Linked DNA regions of Candidatus Minimicrobia sp. QA0096. The protein of the gene in region 2 binds, or shares a complex with, the protein of the main gene of each other region. Links are inferred from orthologs where the notes say so. Each region holds a gene or a part of one and is shown on either strand. Other genes may lie near its edges.

Region 1 (6,682 bases), 150 kb from region 2 along the record:
TTGCGGTCGAGCTGAGATTTTGACGCTAGCAAACTTTGTATTTTTGCATCAACTGCAATTGCTTCTGTTTGCATTTTTCCAACTTCTTCTGATGTTTTACTTAAGAATGAATAGGCGAAAATAACTAGTCCCACCATTGCTGATAATATTATGAGCAATAGTAACGACAGGACAATTCGCGCAATACTGGCATTTAGAACTTTTTTCATTGTTTTAAGACCTCTGGCTTTGGTGTAACGCTAATTGTTATAGTGATTGGATAATCCGCAGGCTTGTCTGACGATTGGCTTCCATCGCTATAAACAACAGTCTCCAAGTGAACGTCACTAAATATTTCTGACTTTTCTAAGCTGGTTTTTATTCGAATAGCGTCATCCTTATTTTTTCCAAGAGCTGTTAATGACAATGGTTTATCTAACGCTGAAGTGTCTAGCGTCAGAGAGTCCAAAACCATACCTGATGGGATGTACTGTGCAATTTTTGGGATAATTGTAGAGTAATGAGCCTCGTTGCTAATTATCGCCTTAGCCGAGTCGAGGTCTTTCTTAAACTCGCTAACTTCTTTTTGTGTCGATTGGTATTGAGCAAGCTTAGCGTTTCCTTCGTCGATGTTGGCTTGAGCTGAGGTGCGGCTATTTTCTAAGAATAGATAAAATCCGCCAATAGTTAAGAATAGTAAACCTGCAAATATCAATGATATGATACAGTACCGCCTTAAGATGACATTTACTCGCCCGGCGCTGATTTGCTTTTTTTCTTGAGGAGGGAGGAGGTTAATCATAAATATCCTCCTGCTTGATTAAGGCTAGTCCCGCGACTGGTGATAGCTGGGAGCGAAGCTGTTTTGCCGGCTGCTCTAGTCCATCGAAATTCAGCATTTGCCACGGACTTGCCACGCGTGCTGGCATTAATAACTCGTTTGTGAAAAAATCACCAATTCCTGGTAAATTACCGCCGCCGCCGACTATGAGAATTTGCTCGATTTTTTTCTCATCAGGGAAGCGGTCTGTGTAATATCGCATAACGCGCTTAACTTCATTGGTCATTTTTTCCAAACTTGGGTGCAAGGCTCCTGCGATTCTGGCTTGCCTTGGGCCGGGATTTAATCCGTTTAATACCTTAAATTGATGAGCTGTTTCAATTGGTACGTTCATTTTTTTAGCTAAATTTAAGGTGAGTGAATAGCCGCCAACATTTAAGCCGCCCGTCACACGTATATCGGAATCTAGAATTGCAATATCTGTAGTTGATGTGCCTATATCGACAATAATAGTAGGAAGTATTCCTTCTTCTGTGCGCTTCAGAAGTCTAGCGATTGCGCTGATGTTCGGCTCAATTATTGCAACTTCCAGACCACATTGTTTTGTGGCGTCTAACATGCTGTCGATCATTTTCTTCGGTGCAGCACACATTAGCACACTAAGCTCATCTTTCGTACGATTGATGATTCGATAGTCCAAATAAAGAGAATCTAACGGAGCTGGAATGTATTGTTCGGCTTCCAAATTTACCGCACTGCGAATATTGCTTTCTTCTTTCACAGGTAAGCTGAATGTCCGCGAAAATGTTCGGTTGGTCGGTATGCCTAGCGCCACGCGGTTGCTATTAATTTGTCCTACGACGTTTTTCTTCAATAACGTTTTGATATTCTGCGCTAAATATTCAGTGTTGTCTGTAGAATTTCCGTCGCTTTTTTGAGAATCAAGGTTAATCGATCCATATCCATGAACCAGCATCCGATTTCTATCAATCGACATTACTTTTATGCTTGTTCGGCTGATATCTAGGCCGATAATTGGTTTTTTTCTATAAAATATGCTCGACACGTTATTATTTTCCCACCTATATATCGGTATTATAACATAAGCTTTTTTGAAAAACCATTATTCCTTAACTTGACCTGCCATACTTGTAATTGGGCCCATAACACTAACCGCCACTAGGGCAATAACAACACCCATAGCAACGATCATTACTGGCTCAATGATAGAACTAACGCCGTCAATCGCAGTGTCAACTTCTTCCTCATAAAAGTCGGCAACTTTAATCAGAACTTTGTCTGTTTGTCCGGTTTCTTCACCAACGGACAACATCTGTGCTACGATTGGCGGATATAAATCATCTCGTTCGGCAATAATTTTTGACAAGACTTCACCGTTTTGGACTCGCTTGGTGGCTTCTTTTAGGGACTTTTCGTAAGCGACATTTCCGACGGCACGCGAAGTTACGTCCAGCGCTTCAAGCACAGCCACGCCCGCACCGATAAGGGCGGAGAAGGTTCGAGTAAAGCGAGCGATTGCCACCTTCTTAACAATTGGACCGACAGCTGGAACTTTGATGATGATATTGTGAAATTTGACGCGACCTTTTGGGGTTTTAATGTAGCGAATCAATAGCCAAATGCTTCCGACAAATATTGGAATGATTATATACCAAAACGACACTACGAAATCGCTAATTCCGAGCATAATCTCAGTAAGAAGTGGCAATTTGGCGTCAGGTCCGCCCATGTCTTTAATGGTTTTACCGATAACTGGAATAATGAAAATCATCAGGATAAAGAAGGCAATAATCGTAATAATTAAAAGTACGATCGGATATGTCATGGCGCCTTTAATTTTTTTCTTCATGGATGAGTTTTTTTCTTGTTGTAAAGCTAGACGTTTTAAGATATCGTCCAAAATACCTCCAGTTTCACCCGCAGCAACCATATTCACGTAAATATCATTGAAGGTTTCTGGGTGTTTGCTCAGGGCATCCGCGAAAGACATACCACCTTCAATGTCTTTAATAACAGCGTTGATCGTGTCTCGGAAATTGGCGCTTTCGGCGTGTTTTGCCATAGAGTTAAGGGAGCGAAGAATAGGAACGCCGGCTGAAACCATGGCGCTTAATTGACGAGTAAACATCACCAATTCTTCAGTCTTGGCACCTTTCTTTTTCTTGCCGAAAGAAAAACTAAGCTCTTTTTTTGCGCCTTTTTCTTCAATTTTTATTAATTGTCCGCGTGACCTCAAATTGTTAATGGCAGATAGTTTGTCGGCCGCTTCAATCGTTGAAGAGACGGTCTCTTTCTTTTTATTGACAAGCAAATATTCAAAAATTGGCATAATGTTACTCCCTTGTTGCCCTCAAAACTTCGTCCACGGTGGTGATCCCGCGCAGTGATTTAATAAGTCCGTCCATCTGCATTGTCACCATGCCTTCGGAAATCGCTTGATCTTGAATATCGTTGCTGGTGGCGTTGGCGGTAATCATTTTTTGGATAGGGATGGAGATACCAAGAACCTCGTAAATGCCAACGCGACCCTTGAATCCATTATGTCCACACTTATCGCAGCCTTCTGGGTTCGGCCTCCATAATCGTTCAATTCCTGAATCGGTTGACCCCATAGGCGTGTCGCCGCCAATTTTATCCTCAAAAGCCTGTTCTTCGAGATTGTGAATTTTTTTAATCGACTCGGTGTTTATCTTAAACATCTCGGTGATATACTTTATTTCTTCTTCGTTTGGAGTGTATTCTTGGCGACAATTCATACACAGGCGCCTAACTAGGCGCTGTCCAATCACCGCCTTCACGGTTGAAGCGATCAAGAATGGCTCAATTCCCATATCCAGCAGACGCGGCAAACATGTTGCGGCGTTATTTGTGTGTAGAGTGGAGAATACCAGGTGTCCAGTTAGCGCCGCTTGAACACCAAGGTTTGCGGTTTCGCCGTCGCGAATTTCTCCGACCATGATGATATTTGGGTCTTGGCGAAGTAGCGCCCTTAGCCCTGAAGCGAAAGTCATCCCAGCTTTGGCGTTGGTCTGGGTTTGATTGACCCCTGGGATTTTATATTCTACTGGGTCTTCAATTGTGGAAATATTGACATCTGGAGTATTAAGCTCCGACAAGACGCTAAACAAACTGGTCGATTTTCCCGATCCAGTCGGTCCAGTCACCAGAATCATTCCGTTCGGCTGAGCCATTGCGTCTTTTACGGTTGCGAGCGACAGACCCCAATAGCCAAGCTGATCCAGTTTAACAGCCTGGTTCGATTCGTCCAAAATACGCATAACTACTTTTTCGCCGTCAGCGATTGGCAATGTCGAAACACGAAGCGCGTATTGTTTTCCTGAAACTTTTATCTTAAATCGGCCGTCCTGTGGTACGCGGCGTTCGTCAATTTTCAGATTGGAGAGAATTTTAATGCGGCTCACTAAAGCGCCGTGAACGTTTCGTGGCAATTTGTTAACTTCCTTCAAAACACCGTCAATTCGATAACGAACCTGAACGTAATCTTCGCGTGGCTCAATGTGAATGTCAGAAGCGTTGGATTTTATGGCATATTCCAGTAGTAAATTAACAGTTTGGGCAATTGGTGAATTTTCCGCAAAATCGTCTTGACTAACATTTTGGTCTTCGGCAGACGCGTCTTTTTGCACCGCAATAACTTCGTCAAGCTCGGCGTTAATATTGCCGCGATAATTTTCCAAACAGTCTAAAATGTTGCTTTTTGTCGCTAGGAAAACCTTAGTGTTGTAGCCAATTTCTTTTTGGATGAAGTTCAGCGCCTGTACGTCATCTGGGTCTTCCATCGCAAGCGACAGGCTGTCGTCCTCGTTTTTCTCAAAAAGCACAACATTATACTGGCGTGCGATATGTTCGGGAATTCGTTTCAATATATCTTCGGGAATATCCTTTGGCTCAATTCGCACGAAAGGTACACCGATATAATCGCCGATCAACTTTGTCAAATCTTCCTCAGAAATGACTTTTTGTTCAATAGCGGTTTCTTGCAATGTTTGCTTTGACCGTTCAGCTATCAATTTCAAATCAGCAAGCTGCGGCTCATCAACAACCCCACCTTGTTCCAGAATGCTCTCAATTGTCTGGTCTGAAACACGCATAACTCTTATGGTTATTGTACTATCATCGCCAAAAAAAAGCTAGCATAGTATAATAAAAGAGTGAATATTTCTGGTGAAGAGAAAATGCGAGAATTGGGCGCGGCAATTGGCCGGGCTGTTTCTGGTGGGGAGGTTCTGGAATTGGTCGGTGATATTGGCGCGGGGAAAACCACGTTGACGAAGGGAATTGCGCAAGCTTTAGAGATCAACGAGCCGGTTCAGAGTCCAACATTCACAATTTCGCGCGTGTACGATTCGCCTCGCGGTCTGAGTTTGGCGCATTACGATTTTTATAGATTGGGAAATGCTGGAATTATGAGCGAAGAGATTCGTGAAGTGGCGGATTCTAATTCGGTTGTTGTAGTTGAATGGGCTGGTGCTGTCGATGATGCATTGCCGAGCGATCGGTTGGTGATAAAAATTACTGCGATCAGCGAAGAAGGGCGACTTGTGGAATTTTATCCTGGCGGCAAAAAATCTGATGAACTTTTGGGAAAAATAAAGGAGAATATGGCGTGATAATTTTATTGGACACTTCAACATCAACATGTTTTTTGACAATAGTCAATGGAGAAAATCGTCAGGATTTTGAATGGGAAGCTGAGCGAACGTTGGCGCGGAATTTGTTGAAATTTTTGGAAGAAAAGACTGGCGATTTGCATCTGATAAGCGGCATTGGCGTGATGAAAGGACCAGGAAGTTTTACGGGACTGAGAATTGGTTTGACGGTTGTGAATACCTTGGCGGACAGCTTGAATATCCCTATTGTTAGTGCGATGGGTGACAATTGGCGTGATTTGGCTTTGGGTAAATTGCATTCTGGCGAGAATGAAAAAATTGTTATGCCAGAGTACGGTGCTGCTGCGAATATCACTGCGCCGCGAAAATAATTTTTATCGCCCAAACCGTCAAAACCGTGTATAATTAAATTACGGCGGTTTGTGATTTTTGATTCGCCGAATTAGATAGTTTGAAGTTGATTGGCTGTTGATATTTTTCCTTGAGGCGAACACTCAGGGGCGGCTGATCGGAAAGGAATGATAATGATAGAAGTAATTATTGCTGCGGCTGTTGGAGCTGGCGCGGGTGCTGCTGGTCTTGTTGGATATCAGAGAACTCGCCAAATTAACGGTAAAAATCAGATTGAGCGAGATCTGGCAGATGCGAAAACTAAGGCGAGCGACATCGTCCTTAAGGCTAAGGATGAGGCGCTTAAGATTGAAAATGAACGTCGCAAGGAGTGGCAAAAGACCGAAAATCGTTTGGCGGATCGCGAGAAGACCCTGGATAATAAGCTGGAAGAGCTTGATCGACGAGCAGAAAAATTGCGCGCGCATGAGGATGAAGTTGATAATCTTAAAAATGAAATTCGTGACATCCGCTCCAGACAGCAAGAGAAATTGGAAAAAATCGCTGGATTGAAGAAAAAAGACGCTGCTGACAAGTTAATGCAGATGACTGAGCGTGACATTAAGCAAGACTTGGTCGGTTTGGTGTCGAAACTACAACATGATGCAATGGATGACGCTGAAGAACGGGCGCAAATGATTTTGGTGACTGCAATGGAACGAATGAGCAGTGAAGTTACCGCTGAGCGCACGGTGACTGCAGTCAAACTGACTGATGACGAGATGAAGGGTCGAATTATTGGCAAGGAAGGGCGTAATATTCAGGCGCTCCAGCGCGAAACTGGCGTCGATATTTTAGTTGACGACACACCTGGCATGATTATTTTGTCGAGTTTTGATCCTGTTCGTCGACAAGTGGCTCGTCTTAGTCTTGAGATGCT
Region 2 (6,903 bases):
AAAAGTCTTCTCCGCAGCACACGCCAGCATAAAAAACCCCGAATCTCCAGATATAATTATTCAAGAATGTGGTATTGATTGCCCTGGTGAAATGGCTACTTTTATGCGCTATATCCAGCCCGACATTGCCATAATTACCTCTGTTGCACCTGAACATATGGAGTTTTTCAAAAATATGGATACGGTAGCTCATGAGGAACTGTCCATTAGCCAGGTCGCTAAAAAAACCATCTTCAACCTTCACGATATCGATGAAAAATATCATAATCTCATAGTTGGAAATCGCGTAAGTTACGGCGATGGATCCGCTGATGTTTTCCTGGAAATTAAAAAGACTACAGATACTGGCTGTATTGTCAATTTAAGACACTCCGAAAAAACTTCTCAGGATATAAATATTTCTGTATTGGGCAAACACAACATCCGCTCAATCACTGGCGCGGCGGCGGCGGGATTGGCTTGCGGAATGAATATTGAAGAAGTTGCATCGGCTTTAACAAAAATCAGACCAGTTTCAGGCAGAATGAATATTTTACGTGGCATACGCGGTTGCACATTACTGGACGACACTTACAACGCCAGCCCTATTGCCATGGAAAATTCGCTAAAAACACTCTATTCCATCTCCGCCGATCACAAGATTGCCGTATTGGGAGATATGAATGAACTGGGCGAAACATCCGAATCGGAGCATAAAAAAATCGGTGAAATTTGCGACCCTAAACAGCTAGAATCGCTCATCACTGTCGGTAAAATGGCTAAGAAACACCTCGCGCCAATCGCTGAAAAAAATGGCTGTAAAGTAATTTCTTTTGACACGGCGCTTGAAGCTGGAGAATTCCTGAAAAATAGCGACATTAAAGATACGACAATTCTATTCAAAGGCTCACAGGGCGGCATTTACCTTGAAGACGCCGTGAAAGAATTGCTGCTCGACCCAAGCGATGTAGAAAAATTAGTTCGCCAATCACAAAGCTGGAAACAGATTAAAGCGAAATTTTACGACTCTTTTTCTCAATCTCAGAAATAATTTCCTGAACGACTTTCTTGTCGTTCCACGGAATTCGCTTGCCATTCACAATTCGGTACTGCTCATGACCCATACCCGTAATCAGAACCGTATCGCCACGAACAGCCGACCTCAGAGCTTGATAAATCGCCTGTTTTCGATCAGCAATTTCCGTCATTTTATGAGCCTTTTTCGTTCGCTCAATTCCCTGACGAATCATTGCCCGAATTTCATCTGGATTTTCGTTATAGCTTTCCTCGTCAGTTAGAAAAATCCTATCTGCCAAATTAGCCGCCAGCTCGCCCATAATCGGTCGCTTTGTCTTATCTCTGTCACCACACGCACCAAACACCAAAGTTAATCGCCCCTTGGTAATTTTATGAGTGGTTTTTAGCAATTTTTCCAACGCGTCTGGCGTGTGAGCATAATCCACAATAATATCAATTCCAATCTTATTTTCTACTCGCTCGAATCGTCCAGGAATCGCTTCCAAATTCGCCACGCCCTCTTGGATATCTTCCAACTTTATCCCCAACAAATATGCCAACGACACCGCAGCCGACATATTCATCACGTTAAATTCGCCAGGCAAATTAGTCGCCAACTCCAAATGAGTTTGATGATCAATCAGCAGACTCGCCTCTGTTCCCTTTTTATATAACTTAACGTGCGTCAAGTGAGCTTCAGCTTCCGGATTCGTTCCGTAAGTCATTTTCTCGCCAGAAGCCGTAAACTTATCAAAATATTCAAACCACTCGTCATCGCGATTCAGCACGATATATTTCGGTTTTTTCTCAAACAACTTAGCCTTAGCCGCCGCGTAAGCTTCCATCGTCTTGTGATAATCCAAATGGTCTTGAGTCAAATTAGTCATCACCGCCGCTTCAATTGGCACGCCGTCAAACTTATGCTGTGATAAAGCGTGACTTGTTGCCTCTAAAATCACATATTCCACGCCTTCACGCTGAGCTGTCTGGAAAAAGCTGAATAGCCTCGCTACAGTCGGAACTGTCGCATTCAAATCATTTATCTTTTCCTTGCCAGCAATTTCAATCACCGCCGTCGTAAATAATGCAGTCTTAAAACCAGCTTCTTTCAAGATCTCATTGATATAACAAGCAGTCGTAGTTTTCCCGTTCGTCCCTGTTACTGCAATAATTCTCAAGCCACGAGCTGGATTGCCATATCTTAGGCTAATCATCTTCGTGCGCGCAACTCTATAGGCGTTTTCGGTTTTTTCCAAAGCTCCTTGAGGTAGCGTTTTTCTAGCAATTTTTACCAACTCGTTTTTCATAATACCCATTTTACCACTTATATTTGCTATAATAAAAGCAAATGAGGATTTTGGGAATTGAATCCAGTTGCGACGAAACAGCGGCGTCAATCGTTGAAGATGGCGAACGCTTGCTTTCAAATGTCGTCAATTCTCAAATTGATATTCATGCAGAATACGGCGGAGTTATTCCAGAAATTGCCGCGCGTAGTCATTTGGAAGTTGTAAATCCCGTCATTAAAAAAGCTTTGTCTGACGCAAATTGTACTTGGGATGATATTGACGCCATCGCCGTTACTTACGCGCCGGGGCTTATTGGCTCGCTATTAATCGGCACTCTCGCCGCTAGAACTCTCGCTATTATCCATAATAAGCCGCTCTTTAAGATTCATCACGTAGAAGCTCACGTGTACGCCAATTTTATCAATAAGCAATCCGACAATTTATCTCTAACATTGCCGAAACAGCAGCCGTCATTCCCTATGCTTTCGTTGATCGTTTCAGGCGGGCATTCACAACTTGTCCTATTTAAAAATCACGGAGATTATCAGCTCATAGGTCAAACTCAAGACGACGCGGTTGGCGAAGCGTTTGATAAAGTTGCTAAAATCATCGGTTTGCCGTATCCTGGCGGCCCAGCCATCGCCAAAGCCGCCGAACTTGGCGATCCGCACACGTTCCATTTACCTATTGCCAAATTATCCGGCGAATACGATTTCTCCTTCTCTGGGCTTAAGACAGCCGTTTTGAGAGCCGTTCAGCACGAAGTCGGTAAAGACTTCACTTTTCCCTCCCATGAGCTTCCAGCGCTCGTAGATGACGAATTACGACGTAATATGGCGGCAAGTTTCCAGTATACAGCCATAAAAACGCTCGTAAATAAAACCAAGAAGGCGTTTGACAATTTCCAGCCAGCCTCCGTTGTGATCGCTGGCGGAGTCGCAGCTAACCAAGAGTTGCGTCGTCAATTACGTGAAGCCCTGCCAATTGACATCGAATACGCCCCTATCCAACTCTGTACAGATAACGCCGCGATGATTGCTACCCTTGGTTATTTCAGATCTCAAATTGACGAGCCTACAGATCCATACGATCTGGAAGTTCAGCCAAGTTTATCAATGACAGCAATATAACGTTGTGAGGATTACAACATGAATCAACATTTTCTACAATCATCAGCCTGGGAAAAATTTCAACAATCGCTCGGTCGAAAAGTCTTTCACAACAGAGGTGAAGGATGGGAATATTTCGCAATATTAGAGCGCGGCACAGGCAATTCTCGCTTATATTGCCCCTTCGGTCCAACCGCTATTAACGAAGAAGTATTACGATTGGCGCTAAAAGACCTAGCAGAGCTCGGTAAAAAACTTGGCGTAACTTTCCTTAGAATCGGACCAATTAAACCTACCTTTTCTAAGGTGTTATCTGATGAGAATTGGAAAAAAGCCACTTACGTTCATTTACAGCCAGAACATACGCACATTATCAATCTCCAGCAGCCAGAGGAAGAAATCATAGCAAACATGGCGCAACCTGTAAGGAATTGTTATAGGAATTATCACAAAAAAGGCGTAACTATTCATCAATCTCAAAACCCAGACGATATTAAATATTTCTTAGAATTGATACACGAAGTTGCCAAAAGAACCGGCATGTCGCCGCACCCAGATTCATATTTTCATAAGCAAGCTGGTTCTCTACTTCCATCCAAAGATGCTTCTTTTTGGTACGCAACATATGACAATAAAGTAATTGCTACTGCCCTATTTTTCGACTCAAAAACAACTCGAATTTATGCACATGCGGCAGCAAATTCTACGCCAGAATATCGCAAGCTTAACGCTGGAACTGCCCTGCTCACCGAAGCGATAATCGATGCAAAACATTGTCAAATGGAGAAAGTCGATTTATACGGAATTGCTCCTGAAAACGCACCAAAAAATCACCCATGGGCTGGCTTTACAAAGTTTAAGCGATCGTTCGGCGGCGAAGATATCTATTCTGGGTCAACCTGGGAACTTCCCCTAAAGCCACTTCAATATTGGCTATATCGAGCGTATCAAACGATTAGAAAATAACCTTAATTTCATCCATCGCACCGCATAAATTTGTGATATAATTAAGATGTAATATAAACATGTGGAGAAATTAGAGGATTACATATTTAAGGGCTTTTGCACGTGAAAAGCTACTTTGTTTTCTTTTGTATTTTTTCACATGAAAAAACCATGGAATAACTTATGCAGCTAGCTAAACAATACATACCAAACGATTACGAACCAAACATTTACGCCCTATGGGAAACCAGCGGCGCATTAGAACCAACAGGGGTAGGCAAGCCATATTCAATCATTATGCCGCCACCTAACGCGAACGGTAACCTTCACATTGGGCACGCACTCGATATGAATCTGAAGGATATTCTGATTCGCTATCACCGAATGAAGGGTGACGACGCCGTATTTATTCCAGGCGCCGACCATGCTGGGTTTGAAACTTGGGTTGTGTATGAAAGAGAATTAACAAAGCAAGGGAAGAGTCGCTTCGATTTTTCACGTGACCAATTGTATAGTCAAGTTTGGAATTTTGTACAAGAAAAACGCGGCAATATGGAGCTGCAATTGCGCGCGTTAGGTGTTAGTGCGTCATGGAAGCATTTGACATTCACTCTGGACGACAAAGTTATCAACACCGTATACGACACATTTAAGAAAATGTGGGATGACAATTTGGTTTACAGAGGTGAGCGAATTGTCAATTATTGTACCGAACACCAAACCAGCTTTGCCGACATCGAGGTAGAACATAAGAATGAGAAAGGGAAGTTGTGGAAAATAGCTTACCCGACATTAGATAAAATTGGCGAAATTATCATTGCTACTACGCGCCCAGAAACTATGCTTGGCGACGTCGCTGTGGCAGTTCATCCAGATGATGAGCGATACAAAAAATTGATTGGAACTCGCATTTTACTGCCGATTGTCGATAAGGAAATTCCTATCATCGCGGACGAATACGTCGACATGAGCTATGGTACCGGTGCGGTTAAGATTACGCCAGCGCACGACCCGAACGACTTTGAAATTGCAAAACGTCATGATTTACCTATAGAGTCAATTATCAGCCCAGAAGGGAAGATGATAAACGTGCCAGCGCAGTTCTTAGGATTAACACCAGTAGAAGCTCGCGCTCGAGTTTTGGAGGCACTGGAGGCACTGGAGCTACGCCGCGGTGAGACTGAAATTGAACACGCCGTTGGACATTGTTATAAGTGTGGCAGCGTAATTGAGCCAATGATTAAAGAGCAGTGGTTTATTAAAACACAATCACTCGCACAGCCAGCAATTGATGCACTCAAAAAAGAAGAAATCACTTTTTATCCAGCATCCAAGCGCAAAGAGCTTATCGCATATTTTGAGCAATTGAAAGACTGGAATATTTCACGACAGATTCCATGGGGAATACCAATTCCTGCGTTTGTAAATGAAAACGACCCTAAGGATTGGATATTCGACACTCGCACCAACGAACAGAGTATTGTTGTAAATGGCACAACATATATTAGGGAAGAGGATACCTTTGACACCTGGTTCTCATCTGGACAATGGCCATATATTGTTACAGACTACTTGGATGGCGGCGATTTAGCCAATTATTTCCCGACCGACATGATGGAAACTGGTATGGATATTATGCGCGCATGGGTTTCTCGAATGATTATGCTTAGTCTGTACCGAACAGGGAAGTTGCCGTTCAAAGAAGTTTATCTACACGGAATGGTTAATGACGAACATAACCAAAAAATGTCTAAGTCTAAGGGCAACGTCATTAATCCAATGGAATTGGTTGCGGAATTTGGATCTGACGCCACACGTATGGGAATTATCGCTGGACGGGCGCCGGCTCAAAGTCAGGCCTTTAACCGCGGCTCTGTTATCGCTGCTCGCAACTTCTGCAATAAGCTATGGAATATTGCCAGGTTTGTTGAAGCGCAAATTGGCGATAATCACCAAATTGTCGACTTAGAACCACAAACTCCGGCTGATCACTGGATTATTCGCCAATTGAACGACGCCGCCAACAACATCGCCGTTCGATTAGAGCAATATCGCTTCTCAGAGGCATCAGAAACTGTTTATCACACCATCTGGGACGACGTGGCCGACTGGTACATTGAATCGTCTAAAACCGCGATCAATCGTCCATTATTATCTTGGGTTTTGGCAACTTCTTTGAAAATCGCTCATCCATTTGCGCCATTTGTTACGGAAACGATTTGGCAAACGCTCAATTACACCGACGGCATTTTGATGCGTGAAGCTTGGCCAACTTCAGAAAAGTTCGATCCGATTGCTGCCGAACAATTCGAGCAACTTAAGCTCTTGGTTGCCGAAGGTCGCTGGGTGATTGCTGAACTGCCAGGGAATAAGAAATATCGATTGTTATACGGCAACGACAATCTTATCGCTGACAATCAAGACACGATTAAGCATCTGATGCGGCTTGAGGCAATTGAACACACCGACCAACCGCGCGGACTGAGATTGGCGACGGCAAACAGGGAAGCGTGGCTAGATATTGATAGCGAAACTCTGTATCAACATCAGGAAAATCTGGAAAT

What was found.
Region 1: the proteins of tsaD (region 2) and tsaE are in contact, whole or in part, in a crystal structure (PDB 6N9A), measured with the Thermotoga maritima proteins. The link is inferred for Candidatus Minimicrobia sp. QA0096 from one-to-one orthologs. Residues at the interface, in WP_004082750.1 of Thermotoga maritima: Cys10, Asp11, Arg49, His50, Leu82, Gly84, Gly135, Gly136, Glu154, Thr155, Leu156, Asp157, Asp158, Ser159, Glu162, Asp165, Lys166, Arg169, Leu170, Tyr175, Lys213, Thr214, Leu217, Tyr218, Gln221, Arg222, Asn324; in WP_004082108.1 of Thermotoga maritima: Leu37, Gly38, Lys46, Lys57, Val59, Lys60, Ser61, Thr63, Phe64, Thr65, Leu66, Met67, Val69, Pro71, Tyr82, Arg83, Leu84, Asp86, Asp88, Phe89, Asp93, Ile128, Asp130, Glu131, Arg134.

What each region holds. Positions count from the first base shown.
Region 1 is NZ_OZ017288.1:380,782-387,463, reverse strand. The notes cover bases 3,941-6,682. They hold tsaE (tRNA (adenosine(37)-N6)-threonylcarbamoyltransferase complex ATPase subunit type 1 TsaE), read left to right. Parts: upstream 3,941-4,953; coding sequence 4,954-5,412; downstream 5,413-6,682. Other genes in these bases: rny (ribonuclease Y), read left to right, coding at 5,937-6,682; AACH20_RS02055 (tRNA threonylcarbamoyladenosine biosynthesis protein TsaB), read left to right, coding at 5,409-5,783; AACH20_RS02065 (GspE/PulE family protein), read right to left, coding at 3,941-4,893. Also shown: AACH20_RS02085 (hypothetical protein), read right to left, coding at 1-209; AACH20_RS02080 (PilN domain-containing protein), read right to left, coding at 206-781; type IV pilus assembly protein PilM, read right to left, coding at 774-1,826; AACH20_RS02070 (type II secretion system F family protein), read right to left, coding at 1,884-3,110; more of AACH20_RS02065, read right to left, coding at 3,115-3,940. UniProt on the Escherichia coli protein: Required for the formation of a threonylcarbamoyl group on adenosine at position 37 (t(6)A37) in tRNAs that read codons beginning with adenine.
Region 2 is NZ_OZ017288.1:532,601-539,503, reverse strand. Bases 1,417-4,379 are described here. They hold tsaD (tRNA (adenosine(37)-N6)-threonylcarbamoyltransferase complex transferase subunit TsaD), read left to right. Parts: upstream 1,417-2,344; coding sequence 2,345-3,415; downstream 3,416-4,379. Other genes in these bases: AACH20_RS02880 (lipid II:glycine glycyltransferase FemX), read left to right, coding at 3,434-4,360; AACH20_RS02890 (UDP-N-acetylmuramoyl-L-alanyl-D-glutamate--2,6-diaminopimelate ligase), read right to left, coding at 1,417-2,312. Outside these bases: AACH20_RS02895 (UDP-N-acetylmuramoyl-tripeptide--D-alanyl-D-alanine ligase), read left to right, coding at 1-1,030; more of AACH20_RS02890, read right to left, coding at 987-1,416; AACH20_RS02875 (valine--tRNA ligase), read left to right, coding at 4,523-6,903.